DNA from 3 places in the Enterobacter cloacae complex sp. HYC080_NIDB genome. Region 2 is predicted to be linked to each of the others. Evidence: riboswitches for the same ligand, from Rfam matches in the RefSeq annotation. Region 2 holds a riboswitch; each other region holds the start of a gene.
What was found. Region 2 has a riboswitch for thiamine pyrophosphate ahead of thiM (hydroxyethylthiazole kinase). Riboswitches for the same ligand answer to the same signal wherever they lie in the genome.
Positions count from the first base shown of each region.

Region 1: it holds a riboswitch for thiamine pyrophosphate, as region 2 does, so the genes downstream of both, thiC (phosphomethylpyrimidine synthase ThiC) here and thiM (hydroxyethylthiazole kinase) in region 2, are expected to answer to the same signal.
Region 3: it holds a riboswitch for thiamine pyrophosphate, as region 2 does, so the genes downstream of both, thiB (thiamine ABC transporter substrate binding subunit) here and thiM (hydroxyethylthiazole kinase) in region 2, are expected to answer to the same signal.

Region 1 is NZ_CP114212.1:4,315,273-4,318,806, reverse strand. Features, by position in the region: gene thiC (phosphomethylpyrimidine synthase ThiC) at 1-1,621, opposite strand, end outside; TPP riboswitch at 1,701-1,812, opposite strand; gene O1723_RS20485 (Rsd/AlgQ family anti-sigma factor) at 1,867-2,364, opposite strand; gene nudC (NAD(+) diphosphatase) at 2,460-3,233, shown strand; gene hemE (uroporphyrinogen decarboxylase) at 3,272-3,534, shown strand, end outside.
Region 2 is NZ_CP114212.1:1,552,375-1,555,908, forward strand. Features, by position in the region: gene O1723_RS07340 (glycoside hydrolase family 32 protein) at 1-1,414, shown strand, start outside; TPP riboswitch at 1,693-1,789, shown strand; gene thiM (hydroxyethylthiazole kinase) at 1,825-2,595, shown strand; gene thiD (bifunctional hydroxymethylpyrimidine kinase/phosphomethylpyrimidine kinase) at 2,592-3,392, shown strand; gene O1723_RS07355 (GntR family transcriptional regulator) at 3,435-3,534, shown strand, end outside.
Region 3 is NZ_CP114212.1:3,802,018-3,805,551, reverse strand. Features, by position in the region: gene thiP (thiamine/thiamine pyrophosphate ABC transporter permease ThiP) at 1-667, opposite strand, end outside; gene thiB (thiamine ABC transporter substrate binding subunit) at 643-1,626, opposite strand; TPP riboswitch at 1,658-1,758, opposite strand; gene sgrR (HTH-type transcriptional regulator SgrR) at 1,795-3,450, opposite strand.

The DNA.
Region 1 (3,534 bases), 1.8 Mb from region 2:
ACATGGCGTTATCGCGGATTTGCGCCCCCGGGTGGCCTTTCGCCAGATCCGCCGCATGAGCGGCAATCTTGTAGGTAATCAGTCCTTGCTTCACGTCCTCTTTATTTGGCAGGCCCAGGTGCTCTTTCGGCGTGACGTAGCAGAGCATGGCGCAGCCGAACCAGCCGATCATCGCTGCGCCAATCCCGGAGGTGAAGTGGTCGTAGCCCGGTGCAATATCGGTGGTCAGGGGCCCCAGAGTATAGAACGGCGCTTCGTGGCAGTGCTCCAGCTCCTCGGTCATATTGCGGCGGATCATCTGCATCGGCACATGTCCAGGGCCTTCAATCATTACCTGTACGTCATACTCCCATGCAATTTTTGTCAGTTCGCCCAGCGTGTGCAGCTCGGCAAACTGCGCTTCGTCGTTGGCATCGCGAATGGAGCCCGGACGCAGGCCGTCGCCCAGCGACAGGGATACGTCATAGGCAGCGCAGATTTCGCAGATCTCGCGGAAGTGTTCGTAGAGGAAGTTTTCCTGATGATGTGACAGACACCATTTTGCCATGATGGATCCGCCGCGGGAGACGATGCCGGTCAGACGTTTTGCGGTCATCGGCACGTAGCGCAGCAGCACGCCAGCGTGAATCGTGAAGTAGTCCACGCCCTGTTCCGCCTGCTCCAGCAGCGTGTCGCGGAAGGTTTCCCAGGTGAGGTTTTCGGCGATGCCGTTCACTTTCTCCAGCGCCTGATAAATCGGGACGGTACCAATCGGGACCGGGCTGTTACGCAGGATCCACTCGCGGGTTTCGTGAATATAACGGCCAGTTGAGAGGTCCATTACCGTGTCCGCGCCCCAGCGCGTTGACCAGACCAGCTTTTCTACCTCCTCTTCGATGGAGGAAGTGACGGCAGAGTTACCGATATTGGCATTGACCTTCACCAGGAAATTGCGGCCGATAATCATCGGTTCGGATTCCGGGTGGTTGATGTTGGCAGGGATAATCGCGCGGCCAGCGGCCACTTCGTCACGCACAAACTCCGGCGTGATGTTTTCCGGCAGGCGAGCGCCAAATCCTTCACCTGGATGCTGGTGGCGCAGCACTTCGCTACGGATACGCTCGCGGCCCATGTTTTCACGAATAGCGATGAACTCCATCTCCGGCGTGACGATCCCCTGGCGCGCATAGTGCAGCTGGGTCACGCGTTTGCCCGCTCTGGCGCGTTTTGGCGTCAGCAGACCGGTGAAACGCAATTCGTCCAGACCATCGTCGGCCAGGCGCGCTTTGGTGTACGACGAGCTTTGTTCGTTGAGTTCTTCACAGTCGTTACGTGCGTCAATCCACGGCTGGCGCAGCTTTGCCACACCCCGCTGAACATTGATGGCAACAGAGGGATCGCCATACGGGCCGGAGGTGTCATACACCGGGACGGCTTCGTTATCTTCATATTGCGGGTTATCTTTGCTGCCGCCGATAAGCGTCGGGCTAAGCTGGATTTCGCGCATCGGCACGCGAATGTCGGGCTGTGAACCGGTGATGTATATGCGCTTCGAGTTCGGGAAAGCGGTACCTTCCAGGGTATCGATGAAGTGTTGGGCGTGTTCGCGCTGTTCGCGACGGGTCAGTTTAGTGGTAGACATAGCTCATTCCAGAAGTGAAGGACATGGCTTGTCAGACGACGGATGAAGCAAGAGAAGATCGCCTCAGGGGCGATACAACAGCAGTGTGACTCTTGTTCCCTTCGCAGGTATTAACCTGATCAGGTTCCGCGGATCCCGAATTAACGGTCTCAGCCCGCGCGTTTAAGCGCTGGGCACTCCGACAAGAAAAATCCCCCTCCGCAGAGGGGCGAATGGTTGTAAATTACTCGTTAACGATTAAGAACTCAAGCAGGGCGCGCGATGTTGTCTTCGTTACTCACATCCAGGCCGTTATCCAGGACGAGGGCGATCAGCCTGTCTTCCAGCGTGAATCGCTCTTCCAGCGCTTCGCCAAGATCGGAAAGCGCCTGCTGGAACTCAAGATAATTGTCGTGATCGATGGCATTTTCGAGCGTGGAATCGTAGTAATCCATGATCTGCTGGGTGTTGGCTTCCAGCAGCGGATAGAGTTTACTGGCCGCTAAATACGGCGTTGTCCCTTCCATTTCGCGGATAATACGTTCATAAATATTGAAATGTCCGTCGGACAGGTAGTCGACCAGGCTCTGACAAAAATCATCCAGCGCTTTTTCATTCAGCCGCATAAACGATTCTTTGCCAGGCTTAATACCGACCAGATTGTAATAAGCCACGAGTAGATGCTTGCGTACATGTAGCCAGCGATCCACCAGTTTGTTACTTCCTCTAACGCGCTCAGTCAGGCTTTCTAGCTGGTTTAACATGGTTGACTCCGCAAGGTTGAGAATTGAATCTGCTTATCCAAAATGTAACCACAATGCTAACAACATGTCAGTGAAGCGAAGGTAGTGCAATAGATATGGATCGTATTATTGAAAAATCAGATCTGGGTTGGTGGATCGTCAGTCACGAACAAAAACTATGGCTTCCTGCCGGGGAGATCCCTTATGGCGCAGCAGAGGCGTTCAATCTTGTTGGCCAGCCAGCACTGAAGATTGGTGAATGGCAGGGGGATGCAGTGTGGTTGATCCAACAGCCTCGCCGTCAGGAGATGGGATCGGTTCGTCAGGTGCTGGATCAGGATGTTGGCTTGTTCCAGCTGGCGGGGCGCGGCGTCCAGCTGGCGGAGTTTTACCGCTCGCATAAATACTGCGGCTACTGCGGCCATACCATGCACCCGAGCAAAACCGAGTGGGCAATGCTCTGCGGCCACTGCCGTGAACGTTACTATCCGCAGATTGCACCCTGCATTATCGTCGCCATTCGCCGTGAGGATACTATCCTGCTGGCGCAGCATACCCGCCATCGCAACGGCATTTATACCGTTCTTGCCGGTTTCGTCGAAGTGGGTGAAACGCTGGAGCAGGCGGTAGCGCGTGAAGTGATGGAAGAGAGCGGGATCAAGGTGAAAAACCTGCGCTACGTAACGTCTCAGCCGTGGCCATTCCCGATGTCCCTGATGACGGCGTTTATGGCGGAATACGACAGCGGTGAGATCGTTATCGATCAGAAAGAGCTGCTGGACGCGAACTGGTATCGTTATGACGATTTGCCTCTGTTACCGCCACCCGGCACCGTGGCGCGTCGGCTGATAGAAGATACCGTGGCGATGTGTCGGGCCGAGTATGAGTAGTGTTACACTGAGGCCATGACGCTTAAGGAACTGCAAAAATGACCGAACTGAAGAACGATCGTTATCTGCGTGCGCTGCTGCGCCAGCCCGTTGATGTCACCCCGGTGTGGATGATGCGCCAGGCAGGACGCTATCTGCCAGAGTACAAAGCCACGCGTGCGCAGGCAGGTGATTTTATGTCGCTGTGCAAAAACGCTGAGCTGGCGTGTGAAGTGACGCTCCAGCCGCTGCGCCGCTTCCCGCTGGATGCCGCCATTCTCTTTTCGGACATTCTGACCATTCCGGATGCAATGGGCCTTGG
Region 2 (3,534 bases):
AGCAGAGCAGGAACTTCAGTCCAGACGCGAGGGGCTTAATCTGCGCTGGTATCCGCGTTACCACCTCGCTGCACGCGCTGGCTGGATGAACGACCCTAATGGCCTGGTCTGGTTTGATGGCTGGTACCACGCCTTTTATCAACATCATCCGTATTCGACCCAGTGGGGCCCGATGCACTGGGGCCATGCGCGCAGCAATGATTTAGTTCACTGGGAACATCTCCCGGTTGCACTGGCGCCAGAAGGAGCAGAAGACAAGGATGGCTGTTTTTCCGGATCGGCAGTGGTGGATGGCGATACGCTTGCGCTGATTTACACCGGACATAAATTCCACGGCGATCCTGATGATGAGGCAAATCTCTACCAGGTGCAGTGTCTGGCGACCAGCCGTGATGGTATTCATTTTAGCCGGGAAGGCATGGTTGTTGACACGCCGCCTGGCCTGCATCACTTCCGTGACCCGAAAGTGTGGCGTGAGGGGGAGAGCTGGTACATGGTCGTCGGTGCGCGGGACGGCGAAACGGGTCAGGTGCGCGTATATCGCTCTGAAGATCTGCACGCGTGGCAGGATATGGGCGTGCTTGCGGTGGCAGAAAAAGAGATGGGGTATATGTGGGAATGCCCTGACTTTTTCACTCTCAATGGCAAGCGCGTACTGATGTTTTCACCTCAGGGAGTGGTGGCTGAAGGATACAAAAATCGTAATCTATTTCAGAGTGGCTATCTGTTGGGCGAGTGGCAGCCTGGTCAGCCTTTTGTGCGAGAAGGTGAGTTTGTGGAGATGGATCGCGGACATGATTTCTATGCGCCACAAAGTTTCCTGACCCCTGATGGCCGCCGTATCGTTATCGGCTGGCTGGACATGTGGGAATCCCCACTGCCGGAGCAGGAAGATGGATGGGCTGGCATGCTCTCTTTACCGCGTGAACTGACGCTGAGTGCGGATAACCGCCTGCAAATGCGACCGGCCAGAGAGGTCGAAGGCCTCCGGGGAGAGTGGTTCCCCTGGCCAGTAAGTACTCTTAAAAACCAGCAGATTACTCTGGTGGAACACTGCGACGCGATGGAGGTCATGCTGAAGTGGGATTGCGCCAACAGCGGTGCAGAGCAATACGGCATTCGTTTTGGAGATGGCTTACGCGTCTATGTTGATGCGCAGATGCAGCGCCTGGTGCTGGAGCGTTATTATCCGCAGTATGGCCTGTGCGGTACCCGAAGCGTCGCGCTGAACCTGAACGACACGCTAAGCCTGCGCCTGTTCGTTGACAGCTCGTCAGTGGAAGTGTTTGTCAATGAAGGGGAGGCGTGCCTGAGCAGCCGCATTTACCCTGATGCAGAGTGTCGCGAACTGGCGTTGTTCGCGTGGACCGGGGCCGCTTCGCTTATCGATGCCGGAGCATGGCAATTAGGGTAAACGAATGACGTCAGGAATAACGTCCTGAATTTCCTGACGTCATAATCCGTATGGTCTGCAAATAAAAAGGCGACAGGCGACGCCTTTGTTTTACGTTGCTTCTTTACTCACCGCCGATCTGCTCTGACAGAGTAATAAACGAAGATGAACAGGTGATTCCTTTCCCGGTCTCTGCTGTGATGAGTACCGCGATAAATCGAAACCCCTTGCGCCTGGCACGCCGCCGCGGTTACACTAAACAACAGCAATAAGCGTTAATTAACTCATTGTTTTAAAAGTATTTTGACTCGGGGTGCCCTTCTTTGTGAAGGCTGAGAAATACCCGTATTACCTGATCTGGATAATGCCAGCGTAGGGAAGTCAGATGCCTCACCGGTCATCGCTTCTTCACGCAAGGCAGGAGCGAACCCATGCAGCCTGACCTGCTCGATTTACACGTTTTACATCATTTCCGTACCCGTTCTCCGCTTACCCATTGCATGACCAACGATGTCGTACAGACCTTCACGGCTAACGTGTTGCTGGCGCTTGGCGCATCCCCTGCGATGGTGATTGAGGCCGAAGAAGCTGAACAGTTTGCCGGGATTGCCGATGCCCTGCTGATAAACGTCGGCACGTTGACCTCGCCACGCGCCCAGTCGATGCGTCGGGCGATTGAAAGCGCGGTGGCGGCAGGAAAGCCCTGGACGCTGGACCCGGTGGCCGTGGGCGCGCTGATGTTCCGCACCCGCTTTTGCCACCAAATTCTTGCCCTTAAACCGGCCGCCATTCGCGGCAATGCCTCCGAAATCCTTGCCCTTGCCGGAATGAGCGCCGGTGGGCGCGGCGTTGATACCACCGATACCGCGGTCAGCGCGGTGCCAGCTGCACAGGCGCTGGCCCGTCAGACTAATACCATTGTGGCGGTGACGGGGGAAATAGATTACATCACTGACGGACAGCGCACCCGAACGGTTGCGGGCGGCGACCCGCTGATGACCCGCGTAGTGGGTACGGGCTGTGCGCTCTCCGCCGTCGTCGCGGCCTGCTGTTCGCTGCCGGGCGACAGGCTGGATAACGTTGCCGCCGCCTGCGGATGGATGAAGCGTGCCGGAACGATTGCCGTTACGCACGCTCGCGGGCCAGGCAGTTTTGCCAGCGCGTTCCTTGATGCGCTTTATACGCTGGAGGAGCAGGCATGAAACGGATTAACGCCCTGACCATTGCCGGTACCGACCCCAGCGGCGGCGCGGGTATCCAGGCTGACCTGAAAACCTTCTCGGCCCTCGGCGCGTACGGCTGTTCAGTGATTACCGCGCTGGTGGCGCAAAATACGCGCGGCGTGCAGTCGGTTTACCGAATCGAACCGGATTTTGTTGCCGCGCAGCTTGATTCGGTGTTCAGCGACGTGCGCATTGATACCACCAAAATCGGCATGCTGGCCGAAACGGACATTGTTGAAGCGGTGGCAGAACGACTGAAGCGTTATCAGGTGCAAAACGTGGTGCTGGACACCGTGATGCTGGCAAAAAGTGGCGATCCTCTGCTTTCCGCTTCCGCGGTTGAGACGTTGCGCCAGAAATTGCTGCCGCAGGTGGCGCTCATTACCCCTAATCTGCCGGAGGCCGCCGCGCTGTTAGGCACATCGCATGCGCAAACTGAACGTGAAATGAAAGCGCAGGGAAACGCGCTGCTGGCGATGGGGTGTGGCGCGGTGCTGATGAAAGGTGGGCACCTCGATGATGCTGAAAGCCCTGACTGGCTCTTTACCCGCGACGGAGAAGTGCGTTTTACCGCCCCGCGCGTACAGACAAAAAATACCCACGGCACGGGCTGTACGCTCTCTGCCGCGCTGGCGGCGCTGCGTCCACGGCATGACAACTGGGCCGATACGGTACGCGAAGCGAAGACCTGGCTCTCGGCGGCGCTGGCAAAAGCCGATACTCTGGAAGTCGGTCACGGTATTGGGCCGGTTCATCATTTTCATGCATGGTGGTAAGCCAGTATACTGGCAGGAAACACCACGTCTGAGAAAACAGAGATGGAACAAGCGCATACCCGATTAATCGCTCAACTGAATGAACGGATCGCCGCGGCTGATAACACACCGCTGTACCTGAAATTTGCCGAAACGGTAAAAA
Region 3 (3,534 bases), 2.2 Mb from region 2:
CCTGTGGCCCGCCGCCGAGAGAAAGCACGGTGGCGAAGCTGGCGAAGCAGAGCATAAAGATCAGCGCGGCAACCGGGGCAATCTGACGTCTTAACCAAGGCCATTCGACAAAGCGGAAAAACGACCATCCACGCATGCCAAGCTGAGCGGCAATCTGGCGTTGTTCGCCGGGAATATTCTCCAGTGCCTGCAAAAAGAGGCGCGTTGCCATCGGCATATTGAAAAACACGTGCGCCAGCAGAATGCCCTGCAGACCGTATGGCGAGAAGGTCCATTCCAGACCAAGCCGGGCAAACAGCAACGCCAGCCAGCCCTGTCGACCGTAAACACTCAGGATACCAAATACCGCGACCAGCACGGGCAGGATCAGCGTCATGGCGCACAGGCGCAGCAGGACTACTCTTCCGGGGAAATGCCGACGATACAGAGCCCGCGCAAGAAAAATAGCCGGGATCGCTGACAGCAGGGCAGAAAGAAACGCCTGCCAGAAGGAGAAACGAATGACGTGCCAGAGATAGCTATCGCGCCAGAGCGCGAGCAGATCGCTCTCCGGCGCGTTAAACCACAACGCAAGGAATGCTCCCAGACTGACTACCACCATCAGCATGGCGGCGAGCAGTCCGGGAAGTAACCAGCCAGGAATTAACGGCTGACGGCGCGTTGCCATTCACTTACCCATGCTGCTCGCTGCGCGGCCACCTGCTGCGGCGTAAACTCCAGCGACGTTTGTGGTTTGGTTAACTGTTCGAAACCGGCCGGCAGTGCAACGTGGGTGACGGGATACATCCAGTTGCCCGCAGGAATGGCATTCTGAAACGCCGGAGAAACCATAAATTTCAGGAACTTCTCGGCGAGTTCCGGCTGTTTGCTGGCAGCGGTACGCGCGGCAACCTCCACCTGCAGATAATGCCCTTCGGCAAAATTCGCGGCGGCGTAGTTGTCTTTCTTCTCGGCGATAATGTGGTAAGCCGGCGAGGTGGTGTAGCTGAGCACCAGATCGCTTTCGCCTTTCAGGAACAGACCATACGCTTCACTCCAGCCTTTGGTCACAGTGACGGTTTTGGCGGCCAGCTTCTGCCACGCTTGCGGCGCGTTATCCCCGTAGACCTTCTGCATCCAAAGCAGCAGTCCCAGGCCTGGCGTGCTGGTACGCGGATCTTCATAAATCACGCGCCATTTCTGGTCGCTCTCCACCAGCTCCTTCAGGCTCTTCGGCGGATTTTTCAGCTTGTTTTTGTCATAGACGAAAGCAAAGTAGCCGTAGTCGAACGGCACAAAGGTGTCGTTGTTCCAGCCGCCCGGCACGTTGACGGCCTCTGCCGCTACGCCGCTTTTGGCAAACAGTTTGGTTTGCGTGGCGGCTTCCAGCAGGTTGTTATCCAGCCCGAGCACCACGTCGGCTTTGCTGTTTTTCCCTTCCATACGCAGACGGTTAAGCAGCGACACGCCATCTTCCAGCGCCACGAATTTCAGCTCGCAATTACAGTCAGCTTCGAAGGCTTTTTTGACTAACGGGCCAGGGCCCCAGTCGGCAGAGAACGAGTCGTAGGTATAGACCGTCAGGACGGGCTTCGCGAACGCAGGCAGCGCAAACAGCGCCAGCAGAGGAAGAACTTTTTTTAACACTTTGCACCTCAGGGTTGAGTGGCAAAGGATTTTGAGCGACAGCCTCAAATCCCTTCGCCGGCGTTATCCGGATCAGGTTCGACGGGTATTATCTCAGCGCACATCTGTGATGCAGCACCCCGTTGAGAACGGCGCTATTGTAATGATTTGGTGAATATTACGAAAGCGTTATGGCTCCGGCGGCGCAAACCAGGCTGATTTGAAATCAAACCAGCCCAGGGTGTTCATCCGCAGACCCCGCATACTGCGTTGACCCTGGATCATCAGCCAGTGGTGTATCAGAGGTACAATCGCCTGTTCAGCCAGCAATTGCTGGCACCACACGGCAAGATTCATGTCGCCAGCGCGCCACTGGGCAGCGTCCTGCTGCCAGTCACGGTTGATACAGTGCTGGATCAGCGGGATCTCATACAGATGAGAAAAGAGCGAGAAATCGAGCGGCAGGGTGAAGTTGGCGCTGTTTAGCCAGATATCACTGACGATCTCCCCCCGGTGCCATTCGTCATAGTCCACTTCTCTGATCTCCAGCGTCACGCCTTCGGCTGCCAGCAGCCTGGCCATGATCCCGGCGATAAAACGATGCTCCACGTGCTCGCGGTAGTAGGTCAGGGTGATGGACTCCAGCCCGGCAGGTTTGTCGCAGTGCGCCGGGCGGGCGTGGTGCCAGCGCGGAAGCAGGCCGTACGCCGGGAACCAGTATGTCTGGTACTGCTCTTCCGCATGGTAGATCAGATTGGAGGGGGACAGCACGTGGCTGACCCACTGACGAACGGCCTGGTTTGCCCCGCGGTGGGTGCGGCTATCAAACAGCAGGTAGTAGCATCCCTCCTCCAGACGACTCTCTACCGCTTTTTCTCCCGTGGTGGGGCCTTCCAGCGTCAGCCCGCAGCTGAGATCTTCATTAAGATCCGGTAATACCCAGACGTTCACTTCGTCGATCAGTGCCCGATAGCCAAAGTAGTCATCAAACGCGCGAATTTTCAGCTGGTTGTTGTTATTGCGGGACACGGAGTAGGGGCCGGTGCCAATCGGCAGGCTGGCGAAATTGTTCAGCGACTCCCACTCGGCGGGCAAAATCATCGACGGCACATAGCCCAGCAGCCAGGGAAGCCATTTGTCCTGCTGCGACAGCTCAATATCCAGCGTCCATGCCGTCGGGGAATGAACGCGGGAAATGTGTGAATAAAGCGGTAGCTTGCGGGCACGTTCCAGAGAGGCGATGACGTCGCGCATGTCCAGTTCGCGACCGTGGTGAAAGTGGATGCCGGGGCGTAAGAAGAAGCGCCAGTGGCACGGGGAAAGTTGCTGCCAGTGATGCGCGATATCCGCTTCCAGTTCCCCATTTTCCTCATTTATCCGCGTCAGGCCGCTGAAAATCTGCCGGGCCATGTGGGTTTCAGAACGCCGTAACGCCGTGCCGGGTAACAGATTTTTCATCGGACGGTAGTAGAGCACCCGCAGAATGTGGCGGCCCTGACGAAAGCTACGTCCAAGATGTGAGACCAGCATCTGGCGCACGGCGGCTTTGTCGCCCACCAACTGCACCAGCTGGTCGATGCGATCCTGCTCCAGCAGATCCTCCGCGCGCTGCTGTTGCAACGCCAGACCGGTATAGAGAAAGGTCAAACGTGAGCGCTTCCCGCGTCCTGCCTCCGCTTCCCAGCTTAACCAGCCCTGCTGCTGCATGGTGTTAAGCAGCGTGCGCATATGACGGCGCGAACAGTTGAGCAGGTCAGCCAGCTCGTTGAGCGTGGTCTCCTGCGATTGCCCCTCGCAGCACTGCCAGAGGCGGATAAATTGTTGTTGCAGACGACCAGAAGGCATAAAAGGGGAACTCCTGACAAAAAACCAGCAATTTATTTATCCCTATATTAGGCCAATAATTCTCCCCGATGAAGTGAGGAGGTA